One region of the Agrobacterium salinitolerans genome, then DNA from elsewhere that is predicted to be linked to it. Evidence: riboswitches for the same ligand, from Rfam matches in the RefSeq annotation. Region 1 holds a riboswitch; the other holds the start of a gene.

Region 1 (7,648 bases):
CTCGGCCTCAACATTGATGCCATTCGCGAACTTATCGCGCTCAGTCAGCACCGGGAAATGCCGTGCGAGGGTGCGGATCGCATCGCCGCCGAACATCTTGCTGACGTGCGCGAGAAGATTGCCAGCCTGAAGAAGCTGGAACACGAGCTGGAACGCATCGTCTCCCATTGCCACGGCCATTCGATCGAGGATTGCTACGTCATCCGCGCGCTTTCCAACCACGGCATGTGCGAGGGCGAGCATTGAGCCGAAAACCGGGCTTGACAGAATATGGATTCGAGCGCATTGCATTTCCCATGATCAACGAACGCGCACCCATCTCCTGCTCGTATTTTTGGGCCTTCCTCTAAGGGCGGCTCGACAGATCATATTGTCAACAAGCCGCCGTCAGGCGGCTTTGTTGTTTTCAAACGTCCTGACGGCACCGATAAGACCAAAGGACCGAAAAAATGACCGAAGATAGCTCCCTGACACTGGAAAGACCGCCCGTCGTCATCATTCGCGGCGCGCGCAAGACCGATCTGCCCGAACTCAATGAGATGATCACGCTGCTTGCCTCCTACCATGGCGATGCGGCGGCGATCACGCCGGCGAAGCTTGAGCGCGACCTGTTCGGCGCCCTGCCCTGGGTGCATGGTCTCGTCGCCGAAGCCGATGGCGCGCTGATCGGTTACGCCCTGCTTCTGCCGCTCTACAGGGCGCAGGAAGGGCGGCGCGGACTGGAGCTGCATCATCTCTTCGTGCGTGACGGCCATCGCGGTCATGGCACCGGCCAGCATCTGGTTTCCCGCGCGCGGGATATCGCCAAGCGGCTCGGCTGCGATTATCTTTCCGTCAGCGCCACGACCGGCAATGTGGCGGCGCATCGTTTCTACGAAAACATGGATTTCGCGCCGCGGCCGGTTACCGGCATGCGCTACATGCAGTCCATCGCCTGATTAAAGCCCACGGAGACGGTCATGACACGGATCGCCATTGCGCTCGCGCAGGATTTTGCCGACTGGGAGCCGGCGCTGCTTACGGCGGCAGCGCGCAGCTATCTCGGCGTCGAAATCGTCTATGCCACCCCTGATGGTGGGCCGGTGACGTCGATGGGCGGGCTGAAGGTGACGCCGGACACATCCTATGATGCGCTTGATCCCGTTGACATCGATGCGCTCGTCATTCCCGGCGGTCTCAGCTGGGAAAAGGGAACGGCTGTCGATCTTGGCGGGCTGGTGCACCGGTTTCGCGACAGGGATCGGCTGGTGGCCGGCATCTGCGCGGCGGCAAGTGCGCTCGGCGGCACGGGTGTTCTGAACGATATCGCCCATACCGGCAATTCGCTGGCATCCCACAAGGCCTATCCGGCCTATCGCGGTGAGGCGCATTATCGCGATCAGCCCAAAGCGGTCAGCGATGGTGGCATCGTCACGGCACCCGGCAGCGCACCGGTGAGTTTCGCGGTGGAAATTCTGAAAAGCCTCGGCCTCTTTGGTCCGGAAGCCGAGGCGGAACTTCAGGTTTTTGCGGCGGAGCATCGCTGAGGCGCATCCGCCTCAATGCTTCACAACCCTCCACTTCCCCGTCACTCCAACCTTTAGCCGGAATCCAGCCAGCCTAAGTCCTTGGGCTGAAAAAGACTCTTCCCGCCGCGCAGACGCGCGTTGACGGGAACCCGGCTCAAGGCCGGGATGACGGTGGTGGGAATATGGAGCAAGTCAATATCGATCAAGCACCCGGCACACCCGCGCCGCCGAAGCATCGCCCTCACCTGCAATCGCACGGCGAATATCGCGGCTGTTCAGATGCAGGCTGCGACCCGCGGGCAAATTCGAGCGTTTTATCTTACTGAGCGCAGCAGCGATAAAAGCAGCCTGGTGTTCATGAAAGCAGGAGAGAGCCGCCTCGCGCCCCGGGATTGCCCCGAGGACGGCCTTGAAGGCAAGGCGGTGCACGGCGCAGAAAGCGCCGTGGCCGGGAACGGCAAAACGCAGCGCATCGAGCTCCTCACTCCATTCCGCTGCGTCGTGCATGGTTTCAAGCCTCTTGGAAGCGCTTCAGGAAAAACGCGCTCAACGTGCCAAGCAACGCCCAGAAGACGAAGCTGGTGATGGTGGCGGCAACGATGAACTGACGTTCCAGCGGCAGTGGCGCCAGCGCATGTTCGCCTTCCGGCGGCAGGGGGGCGCCCACCACATGCGGCGCGACGATCAGCACCAGCGCGAGCAGAGCTGCCCACGGTTCGCGGCGGAACGCGATCAGTGCAATGCCGCCCGCGGTTGCGGCAACGGTGGCGAGCCACCAGATCTGGCGCACCTCAAGGGCGGCGGCCGGGCTGCCCGGCAGTTCCGGCGGCAGGCCGATCATCGGGGCCAGCATGACGGCGGCAAAACCCGCAACGCCCCAGAGAAGGCCTTCGCGCCAGCCGGTATTGGTGCCGCGCAGCGACATGAGGCCGGTCAGCACCAGCGCATAACCGATGGCGGTCAAGACATTGGCGGCGACGGTATAGGCCGTGCGCTCAAAACCATCGGCGGGAGCCCAGGCCTCGTCATTGTGCTCATGGGCGGGAACGGCAGCGCCGGGCGCCGGCGCATCATGGCTGTGGGACGCTTCGCCGGCGCTTTCATAGGTTTCCGCCTGAAGGATGAGCGGCGTGGTGCCAAAAGCCTGCATGGCGGAAACGGCAAAGCCACCAAGGATACCGACGAGAATGGCGGTGAAGACGATATTGCGAAAAAACGACATGCCGTTTCCCCTCAATGGCAGGGGAAGGCATTGGCATGACGCGTGTCATGCGCGGCATTGTGAACGGCTTCCACATGGGAAAAGCCGACAAAACCGACGACGAACAGGCCAAGCACGATCGCTGTCAGCGACTGCGCGACGCTGGCTGTTTTTACGGAAACGGCTGAATTGGCCGTATTCAGGTTGGTGGACATGGTGACCCCTCTCCCGGCGCGACCCCGCGCCTTTAGATGCGGCCGAACGGCAAAGCCGCAGGACCGCATGCGATATACTTCACCACGGGGATACGAGACTGATACAGGGAGGCATTGATGCCACCACCCTGAAATTCCGCTCTTCCGGACACCCCGCCGGCATGGATATTTCCGCGATGGCAGGTCTCCTGGCTTACGGGTCAAAACCTGAAACACCTTCCCGGCATCGCCTTCGCCCTTGATGGAGGCGATATGGCTTGCCAGTGGCATTTCGTTTCAGGCTCTCCGCTCACAGTTGCGGGGGCAGCCACGAATGAGGATTTCTCCCTATCGTGTTCCCTTTTCACCTTCCGGAACGCCCGGAAGGAACCATCACGGACATGTTATCCGTCGGGCAGATGCAGGAGTCAATGGCAGGCCTGCTTTCGACCCGCGTGCCTCGCCTCGGCTGAGGGTTACCGCGCCGGAATGGCCTTGAGATAGGCGGCGATCGCATCGCGGTCTTCGGTGGTCAGATGCGCCATGTTCTGCTGCACCTTGACCATGGAGCCGCCGACGCTGTCGAATTCCGGCGTGAAGCCGGTTTCGAGATAGCTGGCAATATCGGCTTCGGCCCAGCTTCCGATGCTTTGCGAACCGGGGGTGATGTCGGGAATGCGGCCCTCGCCTTCCGGGTTGGGGCCACCGGCCAGCCATTTACCCGCAAGGAAACCACCGAGCGCGTCGCGGGGCGTATGGCATTCGCCGCAATGGCCCGGGCCCTCCACCAGATATTGGCCGCGCAGCAATTCGGCATTGGCATTGGCGAGTTCGACGCGCGGCGGTGCGGCGGGATCGAAATAAAGGAATTTCCAGCCGCCCAAGGCCATGCGCAGGTTGAACGGGAAAGGCAGGTCGTGATCCGGCGCGTCATTCTGGCTGGCGGGCAGAACCTTCAGATAACCGAAGAGATCGTTGATGTCCTTCTGCGTCATGCGAGCATAGGAAGCATAGGGAAAGGACGGGTAAAGATGTTCGCCGTTCCTGCCGACGCCGCGCGTCATCGCATCGCCGAATTCGGCCAGCGTCCAGCCGCCGATGCCGTGCTGCGGATCAGAGGAAATATTGGGAACATGAAAGGTGCCGAAAGGGCTTTTCAGCGCCTGCCCGCCCGAAAGCGTCAACAGCGCCTCGCCCTTCGCGTCGGGTGCTGCATGACAGCTTGCGCAGCCGCCCGCCCAGAACAGCGTTTCGCCATTGGCCAGATCCGGTTCGCCCAGGCTCACCCAATGGCTCGGCGCCTGCCGCTGCGGCGCGGTAACCCAGGCGAAAATGCCGTAGCCCGCAATGGCCGCGACGACGGCCCCGCCGACGAGTTTCGTCCAGATGGAGGACATGCCCCTCTCCCCATTCTCACCTGATCCGGTCAGATGTCTTTCGTGCCTTGAGAAAACGCCGCCGGGAAGCGGCGTTTTCAAAGTGCTGCGACTACTTCTTCAGACGATAAGTCTGGTGGCATGCGCCGCAATCGGCGCCGAGCGTCTTCATGGCGGTGGCGACGCCGGCCTGATCGGTGGGGAGATTGGCGAGAACCATGTCCGCATCCGTGCCGAGCTTGGCGGCCTTGGCCTTGAAGTCGTCGAAGTTTTCCCAGATGGCGGGAGCAGCCGCGCTGCCGGTCTCTGAGCCCACGGGGAACTGGTCCGGGAAAGCCTTGGCATTGGCGCCGATGGTGGTTACGGCAGTCTTGACGGTATCGGCGTCAAAGGGCTTTTCACCCTTGGAGATGGCGGCAAGCGAACCCATCGCCCCACCGATCTGCTTCATCATGCCTTCACGTTTTTCGACTTCGCCGGCAGCGTAGACCGCTCCGGCGCAAAGACAGCCGAACAACATGGCCGCCGTGATGGTTTTCAGTTTCATGCAACTCTCCTTGATTCCGGCCGGGACACCGGGCGCTAGATGGAACGGCGCGAGGATGCCCTTTCCGGATGGCGAAAAGAAGTCACATTGCGGTGAATTCCATCGTGAAAACAGAAGCCTAAGACGAGGTGACAATGCAGGTCACCCCCCGGCTCTAGGGCCTCACTCTGACGGCAGGCTGAATGAGAATAATTGGCTGAAAGCAAGCGGCGCGGCGTATTCCCCCACGCAGTTGCCGATTGGAGAAGCCAAGGCCCGGTTTAGAGGGCCAAAATGCGGTCTTCCTCACGCCCAAAACCACGGATCGCTATGCGGTCGCCGAAGACATCGGCGATGGCGAAGGTGTTCTGGTCAGGCGTATCGACCATGCCCTTGAAATTCACGAAGTGGGTATTGCCCAACAGGCCGTAATTGCCCTCGTGATTATGGCCGTTGAACCATGCGACGGCTGACGGGTGGGAGCCGAGAAGCTCAAGGATACGCGGCGCGTCCCACATGTTGTGGGCGTTTTCCGGATAGACAGGATAATGGCAGAGAACGATCACTTTTTCGCCCGCCGCATCCGCCTTTTGCAAAACCTCCCGCAGCCATTCGAACTGCTCGTCGCCAAGCGAGGCGTTCCAGTCCTGCGCATTGATGGCACCCGCATCGTTGAGGCGCTTCAGCCGGTCTGCGGCAAGCGCGCGTCGCGGATCGCCAGGCGGCGGCGCGAACAGGCTGACCTCGTTGCCGTCAAGCACGACGAAGCGGATATCACCGATGGAAAAATCATGCCAGGGGGCGGACATGCCGAGGCGGGCGTGGATAGCCGGCAAATGCTCGGCGGCGACGGCGAAATCGTGATTGCCCGGCAGCAGGACCGAGCGGTGTCGAAGCCCGTCGTAAACGGCAAGGATCGCGTCGAAATTGTCGAAGCCGCGATCGATGATATCGCCGAGCGTTACCACGAAGGCCAATTCCTCGCGGTTGAAGGCGTCGATCGCGTCTGCGAGCTTTTTCGGGCTCTCGGCGTAATAACGACCCATCTCCGGGCGCGGATCGGCATCGGCATATTGGGGATCGGCGACAATGCCGAAGGAGAAGAGAGGCGTGGTTTTTTCAGTCATGATGCGCCGCGATAAACCCGGCGGATGACAAGCTTGTGACAACGCGCGACATGCCAAAAACAGAACACCCGGCACAAAGGTCGGGTGTTTGGAAAATTCCGTTCGCCAAGCCTTACTTGGCAGCGGCTTCGTAACGCTCCAGGACGTAGTCCCAGTTGATGAGGTTATCAACGAAGGCTTCGAGGTACTTCGGACGCAGGTTGCGGTAGTCGATGTAATAGGAATGTTCCCAGACGTCGACGCCCAGGATCGGCTCTGCACCGTGAACCAGCGGGTTTTCGCCGTTCGGGGTCTTGGAGATTTCAAGCTTGCCGTTCTTGACGGAGAGCCATGCCCAGCCGGAGCCGAACTGCGTGGTGCCGGCAGCGATGAAATCTGCCTTGAACTTGTCGTAGCCGCCGAGATCGGAGGCGAATGCCTGTTCCAGCTTGCCCGGCAGCTTGTTGCCGCCGCCGTCCTTCTTCATCCACTTCCAGAAATGGACGTGGTTGTAGTGCTGCGCGGCGTTGTTGAAGAGACCGGCATTGGTGCCAAAGGACTTCTTCACGACTTCTTCGAGCGACAGGCCGGAAAGACCTGCTTCGGCAGCCAGCTTGTTGCCGTTGTCGACATAAGCCTTGTGGTGCTTGTCGTGATGGAACTCGAGCGTCTCGCGCGACATGTAGGGTGCAAGCGCGTCGTAGTCGTAGGGGAGTTCAGGAAGTTCGAAGGCCATGGTTTTTACTCCTTTTTGCAGCGGGTTACCGCTCCTAGAAACCGTGTGAGCGGACCATAGGAGCGAAGCTCCATTTGGGCAACCTGTGAAATATCAAAATGTTCCGCCAAAGGGGAAAATTCCTCTCAAGCCAGCCGTCACCACATTTGTTTCACAACCCGAATGGCTCGGGGGAAAGATCTACTGATTAAATATGCAACACGCGGGGGGGCATCTGAAGCTTTTTTTCTATTACAGCAATACCGCGATAAAATTTTACACTGGCGAGGTGGCGAGCTATCTCTGGAGACAACACGCCGTCGAGCGACTGGTCTAAGTGAAGGGCGAAATCAGCGTAGCTATATTCGGCAAATATACGATTCTGAACGTCGACCAACATCTTAAAGAAGTCGACAGAGGATATTGGCTGATCACGGTATTCATCCGTGTTCCCCCAATATATGCACTCCAAGTCCTCGACGAAATAGATGCCTCCGTCTTTCAGACCTGATCCGAACAAGGCGTTGAATGATGCAATCTGGTGGGAGGCAACATGGCTGCCGTCATCGATAACTATATCGAAGGGTCCGTACCGGGCAACGACTCCTTGAAGAAAGCTAAAATCTGCCTGTGATCCAATTTCAACAAAAATACCCTTCTCAGGCGCGTGAAAAGCGTGGCAAGTTTGGTCAATATCAACACCGACGATATTGGCGTCTTTGCCAAAAAACTCTTTCCATAATTGAATAGAAGCTCCTTTATAAACGCCGATTTCGAGGACACGAGGCGCCATATTACGGAATCGCGAGAATTCTCGATCGTAGATGGCGAAGTAGTCGAGCCACTTGTGACCACCAGAGATTTCGGCCCAAATCTTTCCTGAAATGGTGTTTTCCAACGGTTCGAATGGAGGATTTTTGATCGTCTTCCAATCTCTCACTTCCCGCATGCCTGGCGAAAGAAGGGCGTAAGGATCAAGTAACGCTGATCCATCTTCGCTATTTTTGCCCTTAAGATCGGAT
Region 2 (7,648 bases), on a different contig from region 1:
TCGATATCATCTATGCCTGGGCCGATCCGCGCATCCGGCTATCCGCCGAAGGGGTCGAATAATGACCGTCTCACCGACACGGGCGAAAATCCTCGCGCCGCGCCTCAGCACCTATATCGCTTGCTGCATCATCGTCCTTCTTGTGCTGGCGGCAATCGCGGGGCCGTGGATATCGCCGCACGATCCCGACCAGGTCGAATTGACCCAGCGGCTGCGGGCGCCCGACGCGACCTTTCTGCTCGGAACCGATCATCTCGGCAGGGATATTTTTTCGCGGCTGATCGCGGGCACGCGCGTGTCGCTCGGCTCCGTGGCAATCACCCTCGTGGTGATCCTGGGTCTCGGTATCACCATCGGCGGCATATCCGGTTTTATCGGCGGTCGTGTCGACCAGATCATCATGCGGATCACCGATGCGTTCCTCACCTTCCCGACGCTGGTTCTGGCACTCTTCATGATTGGCATGCTCGGAACCGGCCTCGTCAATGTCATCATCGCGATCGCGCTATCGCACTGGGCATGGTACGCGCGCATCGTCCGCGGCATCGTGCTGTCGCTGCGGCACAGGGAATTCCTGCTGGCGGCGCGTCTCAGTGGTGCGGGGCCAATCCGTATCTTCGTCGAGCACCTGCTGCCCGCTACACTGTCGCAGCTCCTGGTGCTCGCGACACTCGATATCGGCCATATGATGCTCCATGTCTCCGGCCTGTCGTTCCTCGGCCTCGGCGTGACGCCGCCGACTGCCGAATGGGGCGTGATGATCAGCGATGCAAGGCAATTCGTCTGGACCGCGCCGATGCTGATCTTCTGGCCCGGTTTTGCGCTGTTCATCGCCGTCATGGCCTTCAACATCCTCGGCGATGCGCTGCGCGACCGCCTCGACCCGCATCTGAGGGCAGAACATTGCCACTGACAGCGAAGAGCCTTTCCATTCGCAACGTGACGGTGACCGCGCCTCATGGCGACCATGCACATGTTCTTGTCGATGACCTGTCTTTGACGCTGCAGCCCGGCCGCGTGCTGGCCCTGGTCGGCGCCAGCGGATCGGGCAAATCCATGGCCTGTGCGGCAAGTCTCGGGGTATTGCCGCCGGGCGTGCTGCTCGAAGCCGGCGAAGTGCTGCTAGACGGCAAATCGATGCCAGCGCGGGAGTTGCGTGGCAGGCATGTCGCGACGATCATGCAAAACCCGCGCAGCGCCTTCAATCCCGTCCTTACCATGCGCGACCACGCGGTCGAAACGTTGAAAGCGCTTGATCGCCATGGAGCGGACGCGGAGCACGGGATTGAACTGGCCATGGCCGAAGTGGGCCTGGAGGAGCCGCAGCGGGTTCTTGACATGCATGCCTTCGAGATGAGTGGCGGCATGCTTCAACGCATGATGATCGCATTGGCGTTGCTGAGCGAAGCCCCCTACCTCTTTGCCGACGAGCCGACGACCGACCTGGACCTCGTCGTGCAGATGCGCATCCTTGAGCTGATCGAAAAGCTTGCGCGGGAGCGTGGCCTCGGCGTCCTGCTGGTTACGCACGACATGGGCGTGGTGGCAAGGCTCGCCGACGACGTCGCGGTGCTGGATTTCGGCATGCTGGTGGAGCAGGCGCCGGTCGAGGAGATCTTCAGCACTCCACGCCATGAGGTCACGCGCATGCTGGTGGAGGCCCATCTCGCGCTTTACGGAATGGAGCTTGCCTGATGATCCTGATCAGCGCCGATAACATCAGCAAAACCTATCGGACTTTCTCGGTGGTCGGGGCCAGCGCGCCGCGTAAAGTGCTGGATCAGGTTTCGCTCTCGATCAACGATGGTGAGACCGTTGCCCTTCTCGGCCGCAGTGGTTGCGGCAAGAGCACGCTCGCCCGCTTGTTGTGCGGGCTTGAACGGCTCGACAGCGGTGCGGTGTCCTACCGGGGCACGCCAATCGATAAGCTTGGAAAAGGCGAACGGCTGTTTCGCCGCGAAGTGACGCTGGTGTTTCAGGACTCCCTGAGTGCGGTAAACCCGCGCCTCGATGTCCGGGCCGCCATCAGCGAGCCGCTCAGGCACCTGACAGGCCTCGATGCATCCGCGCGTGACGCCCGCGTCGCCGAACTGCTCGACATGGTGCAGCTGTCGGCCGACATCGCCGATCGGCTGCCATCGCAGGTCAGCGGGGGCCAGTTGCAGCGGATCTGCATCGCCCGCGCGCTCGCGCCGAAACCCAAGCTGATCATTCTCGACGAAGCCGTGTCGAACCTCGATATCCACCTTCAGGTCTCGGCGCTCGCGTTGCTATCCGAATTGCAGGAGAAACAAGGTATTGCTTACCTCTTCGTCACCCACGATCTAAGGCTGGTCGAGCGTTTTGCCGACAGGGTTATCGTGATGGAGGAAGGTAAAATCGTCGAAGAATGTGCGACGGGGGAGATCGAGCGGCTGTCGCATCCGGCGTCTCGCCTCCTGAAGGACGCCGTTTTGCCGGCTCTACCCCACAAGCGCTCCGGTTGCGTGTAGGTCTCGACGCGTTAGAAGGCACTGCTTCGCGTATGTTGAGTATCGAGTATAACCAATAACTTAGTCCTCAACTCAGCAAATCCGCCCTTCACTGCCTGTTCTCATCCGCCAATCCGCCCCATGTTGGTGCAATTCTCAACCTAGCTGGACGACGTCATCAGCCACCGCCCGGACAAGACGGAGGTCATGGCTGGTCAGCAGAAGGCTCATGCGCTGCTCATCCACGAGATCGCGGAGAAGCTCTATCGTCTGCCTTTGCACCAGCGGATCGAGCCTTGAGGTCGGCTCATCGGCTACCAGGCAGATTGGCTTGAACAGCAGGAAACGGGCAATTGCAAGACGCTGGAGCTCTCCTCCAGACACCTCATCTGGTCGTGTACAATGCGGCATTTGAACGCCATCATTGGTCGCTGAGCTCACCTGAGGCGATGGCGCTATCATTGAGGGATGATTGATGTCAGCAAACGCGACGAGTTTTACCAGCAGGCATATTGCGGCGGCGTCTGTTCCCTGCGCGACAGCAATATTCACCGCCGCAGCCAGGGCCGTGAGCCGATCGAGATCGGCAAGCTCTATTACAGCAATGTCGATGCTGACAACGATGTGTCAGGCTGAGGCCATGCGCGACGTCGCGAGAAAACCGGCGATGAAGTCAACGGCCTCTTCGCCGCTTCTCAAACCGAGGTGAATACTCTTCTGTATCCCTGATTTGCCGATACTGACGGGACGAACTCCGAGCTCGGCGGCCTCCCGACGCACCAGCCAGTTCGGGATGGCGCTGACGCCGCGACCGGCCGCGACGAGCTGTAGCATCATTTCCGTGGTCTCGACATTCCGGTGGTGGCGCGGGCGGCAATTTGCAGGCGCAAGGAAATGCGTGAACACATCCAGCCGCTCGGGTGGCACAGGATAGGTGAAGAGCGTTTCATCCAGCAGATCCGCAGGTTCGGCATGGTCCTTGGCCGCCAGAGAGTGGTCGGCCGGTACGGCAAGAACCAGTTCGTAGTCGAACACCGGTAGATAATGGATGCTAGGCGCTTCGATCGGGTCCGGGGTGATCAGGATATCGATCTCGTATCCGGTCAGCGCCGCCACGCCGCCAAAAGCAAATGATGTCGTCAGTTCCAGGTCCACATGCGGCCAGTCTACCAGATAGGGCTTTGTCACGCCCATCAGCCATTGGTGACAGGGATGGCATTCCATCCCGATCTTGAGCGAGCCTCGCTGTCCGTAGCGGTAGTCGGACAAGACATCCTCAGCCCTTTCGATCTGTGGCAGGACGCGCTGCGCCAGCGCGACGATGTAGCGGCCGGCCTCGGTGAGACGAAGATTGCGGCCGTCCTTTTCCCACATGGAGACCCCATAGCGTTCTTCGAGCTTGCGGATCGTGTGGCTCAGCGCGGACTGGGTCACATTCAGCCGTTCTGCCGCCGCCGTCAGACTGCCCATGCGATCGACTTCGCGCAGGATCGACAGATGTTGCCTGTCCAGCATCGTTATGCGCCTCCTTGGTCGAGGGGAAAGACTTCTATCTGTTCGCTTTCTCGAACAGGAACCGGCCGGTGATCTTCGTCGACCGCGACCATGGTGAAATGTCCGGTAGCCGTGATATGCCGCTCGCCCGTCAGAAGGTTTTCCGACCAGAGTTTTGTCTCGACGGACATGGAACTGCGGCCAACGCTCGCGACACGTGCCTCCGCCTCGACGATTTCGCCGATCTCGATTGGCCTTGCGAAGTCGATACGCTCGGATGATGCCAGCACCACTAGCTTGCCGGAGTAGCGCGATGCCGTCACGAACGCAGCTTTTGTCATGTAGGCGATTGCCTCGCCCCCGAACATCCGGCCGACGCTGTTAGCCTGATCCGGAAAGACGATTTCGACCATGGCAAGCATATCGCTTTCGCCCGGCGCGTCCTCGGGAAGCAGTTTGGGTAAGGCGTAATGCGCCGCGTTCTCGCCCTCTGGAACGGCAACCATATGGAAGACGCCGCGCGTACAGGTATGCCGTTGACGGCCGACAATCGTCTCTGCCACCATCTCGACCTCAACAGTCAGGGAACGGCGGCCAGCCTTGACGGGTCTTGCCGTGAATTCGACGATGTGCCCGATGCGTGCGGGCTGTTTGAAATCGATACGTTCGCAGGACGCGGTCACGAAGGGTGCGCGCCCGAAGCGGGTCGCCGCGATGAAAGCGACTCGATCCATAAGGGCGAGGCCGGTCCCTCCGAACAGAGTTCCGTGATGGTTTGTGTCACCAGGGAAGACGATATCGACGAGTTGTGTTGTCGACAGGTGCTGCATGGGCTTGTCTGTCGTGTCGGTGCTGATCATCGGCGCTGCCATCAGGTTGTGGCAGGGCTGGGCAATGACGCAGAGACGACGGCGCGGAGATGCCGATCGCGAAAGCGGCACTCCGGGACACCCCGCCCGTGGACGTTATCTGTCGTGGCAGGTCTCCTGGCTCGCGGATGACCGCTCCCGCCCGTCTTCCCGGGATAAACCCAGTGACAAAAATGGACGTTCGCTAGCCGCTTACAGTTGCGGGGGCAGCTCCGGCATCTGACCGAATTCCCTCTTAGCTCCGGACTGTCGTCCACAGAACCACGACGGTAAACCAATGTCCCATGCCGCTCGTGGGGTCAAGGCCTCGTTTCCGGTCGGCGGGCCAGACCCACTTGTCCCGCAAGCCATGTCGCTTACCCAAAACCATGAGGACGGCTCATGCTTCAATGAAATGAAATCAATTTTTCTCCATCAACGGCTCAGGCATAAGAGGGGCGCGCTCCAGGCCATAGACAAGCTAAAGATTGTTGATTGAGAAACACGAGAGAAAAAATGAGAGCACTGAAAGAAAAAGAAACAGATTCAGGGTTTTTCTCGGTCCATGAGAACAATATTGCCATGAGCGGTGAATTTACGTTCTCTCTCAAGAGCATTCCTTTTGACGAGGATTATCAACCCTCGGAAAATACGCGGCTCACGACTAACTTCGCCAATCTGGCCAGAGGGGAGAGCCGCCGGGAGAATTTGCGCAACGCGCTGAGGATGATCGACAATCGCTTCAACGCCTTGGCGCATTGGGACAATCCGAAAAACGATCGTTATTCTGTCCAGCTCGAGATCGTTTCCGTCGAGATGAGGATTGATGCTGAAGGCAATACTGATGCTTTCCCCCTGATCGAAATCCTGAAAACGAATATCGTCGATCATAAGACAGGCGAACGCATCGAAGGCATCGTCGGGAATAATTTCTCCTCGTATGTTCGGGATTATGACTTCAGCGTCGTGCTGCCGGCTTACAATAAGGATCGCCCGGCATTTGGCACGCCGGAGAATTTTGGCGATCTGCATGGAAACCTGTTCAAGTGTTTCCTGAATTCAGATGCCTACAAAGAACACTTTCAAAAACTTCCGGTCATCTGCCTGAGTGCCTCCAGCAGCAGGACATACGGCCGGACCGGTAATCAGCACCCTGTATTGGGTGTCGAATACCAGCAGGATGAATTGTCGTCGACCGATCGATACTTCCAGAAAATGGGATTGAAGGTTCGCTTTTTCATGCCGCCGAACAGCGTCGCGCCTTTTGCATTCTATTTCCTCGGTGATCTGCTCGACGATTACACCAATCTCGAGCTCATCGGCACAATCAGCACCATGGAGACTTTTCAGAAGATTTACCGGCCCGAAATTTATAATGCCAATTCCGCGGCAGGGGCCTGTTATCGCCCGAGTCTCGGGCATCAGGACTACTCATTGACGCGTATCGTCTACGATCGCGAAGAGCGTAGCCGGCTGGCTGTCGAGCAGGGAAGGTTCGCTGAGGAGCACTTCATCAAACCCTATGGGACTGTTCTTGAGCAATGGTCTACCAAACACGCCCTTTGATGAACTGAAAGCATAAGGTCCCCCATCATGAAAACACTGTTGCCCACGTCAACCGCCGGCAGCTTGCCGAAACCTTCATGGCTTGCGGAGCCTGAGAAACTCTGGTCGCCTTGGAAATTGCAGGATGACGAACTGATCGAGGGCAAGCAGGACGCCTTGCGCTTGTCCTTGGACGACCAGCGGCAGGCAGGTATCGATATCGTCAGCGACGGCGAGCAAACGCGCCAGCATTTCGTCACGACATTCATCGAGCATCTCGATGGTGTCGATTTCGAAAAACGCGAGACCGTCAGAATCCGGGATCGCTATGATGCGAGCGTTCCGACAGTCGTCGGCGCCGTGTCGCGCAAACAGGCGGTTTTTGTCGAAGACGCCAAGTTCCTGCGTCAGCAGACCAAACAGCCGATCAAATGGGCTCTGCCGGGGCCGATGACGATGATCGATACGCTCTTCGACGATCACTATAAAAGTCGCGAAAAGCTGGCCTGGGAATTCGCCGGGATCCTGAACCAGGAGGCCAGAGAACTGGAGGCTGCCGGGGTGGATATCATCCAGTTCGATGAACCCGCATTTAATGTCTTCTTCGATGAGGTGAATGACTGGGGTGTTGCCACTCTGGAAAAGGCAATCGAAGGCCTGAAATGTGAGACTGCCGTTCATATTTGCTACGGCTACGGTATCAAGGCCAATACGGACTGGAAAAAGACTCTTGGGTCGGAGTGGCGGCAGTATGAGGAAACTTTCCCCAAGCTGCAGAAATCCAGCATCGGCATGATCTCCCTGGAATGCCACAACTCTCACGTTCCGATGGATCTTATGGAACTGGTTCGCGGCAAGAAGGTGATGGTCGGAGCGATCGATGTTGCGAGCAATACCATCGAGACGCCGGAGGAAGTGGCCGCTACTCTGCGAAAGGCACTTCAGTTTGTCGATGCCGACAAACTTTGCCCTTGTACCAATTGTGGCATGGCACCCCTGTCTCGCCGGGTAGCACGAGGCAAGCTGAATGCTCTCGCCGCAGGTGCGGAAATCGTTCGAAAAGAACTGTCAGCCTAGCGTTACCGGAGCCGCAGGAGGCCGACATGAACATGGTGAACCACCGCTTCGATATTGTGGACAAAGCCACGTTTCGCAACGGCATGTCGCGTCTCGGCTCTGCGGTCAACGTCGTCACCACCACATACGGCGGGAAGCGTTACGGCTTCGCCGCATCGGCTGTTTGCAGTGTCAGCGACACGCCGCCGACACTTCTCGTCTGCATCAATCGAG

Evidence for each region. A riboswitch is a leader RNA that binds a small molecule or an ion and turns the genes downstream of it on or off. The one in region 1 is predicted to bind cobalamin.
Region 2: it holds a riboswitch for cobalamin, as region 1 does, so the genes downstream of both, O9X91_RS16945 (acyl-CoA thioesterase) here and O9X91_RS21175 (CbtB domain-containing protein) in region 1, are expected to answer to the same signal.

Annotation. Positions count from the first base shown of each region.
Region 1 covers NZ_JAPZLN010000007.1:59,035-66,682, reverse strand. The annotation lists gene O9X91_RS21200 (MerR family transcriptional regulator) at 1-246, shown strand, start outside; gene O9X91_RS21195 (GNAT family N-acetyltransferase) at 450-938, shown strand; gene O9X91_RS21190 (type 1 glutamine amidotransferase family protein) at 960-1,526, shown strand; gene O9X91_RS21185 (hypothetical protein) at 1,701-2,015, opposite strand; gene O9X91_RS21180 (CbtA family protein) at 2,020-2,730, opposite strand; gene O9X91_RS21175 (CbtB domain-containing protein) at 2,742-2,924, opposite strand; cobalamin riboswitch at 3,086-3,313, opposite strand; gene O9X91_RS21170 (cytochrome c) at 3,380-4,300, opposite strand; gene O9X91_RS21165 (c-type cytochrome) at 4,392-4,826, opposite strand; gene O9X91_RS21160 (metallophosphoesterase) at 5,087-5,932, opposite strand; gene O9X91_RS21155 (superoxide dismutase) at 6,045-6,647, opposite strand; gene O9X91_RS21150 (class I SAM-dependent methyltransferase) at 6,835-7,648, opposite strand, start outside.
Region 2 covers NZ_JAPZLN010000004.1:370,761-378,408, forward strand. The annotation lists gene nikB (nickel ABC transporter permease subunit NikB) at 1-62, shown strand, start outside; gene nikC (nickel ABC transporter permease subunit NikC) at 62-913, shown strand; gene O9X91_RS16920 (nickel import ATP-binding protein NikD) at 910-1,695, shown strand; gene nikE (nickel import ATP-binding protein NikE) at 1,695-2,492, shown strand; gene O9X91_RS16930 (ATP-binding cassette domain-containing protein) at 2,628-2,933, opposite strand; gene O9X91_RS16935 (hypothetical protein) at 2,940-3,107, shown strand; gene O9X91_RS16940 (LysR family transcriptional regulator) at 3,099-3,986, opposite strand; gene O9X91_RS16945 (acyl-CoA thioesterase) at 3,989-4,825, opposite strand; cobalamin riboswitch at 4,925-5,115, opposite strand; gene O9X91_RS16950 (DUF1852 domain-containing protein) at 5,396-6,379, shown strand; gene O9X91_RS16955 (methionine synthase) at 6,407-7,435, shown strand; gene O9X91_RS16960 (flavin reductase) at 7,462-7,648, shown strand, end outside.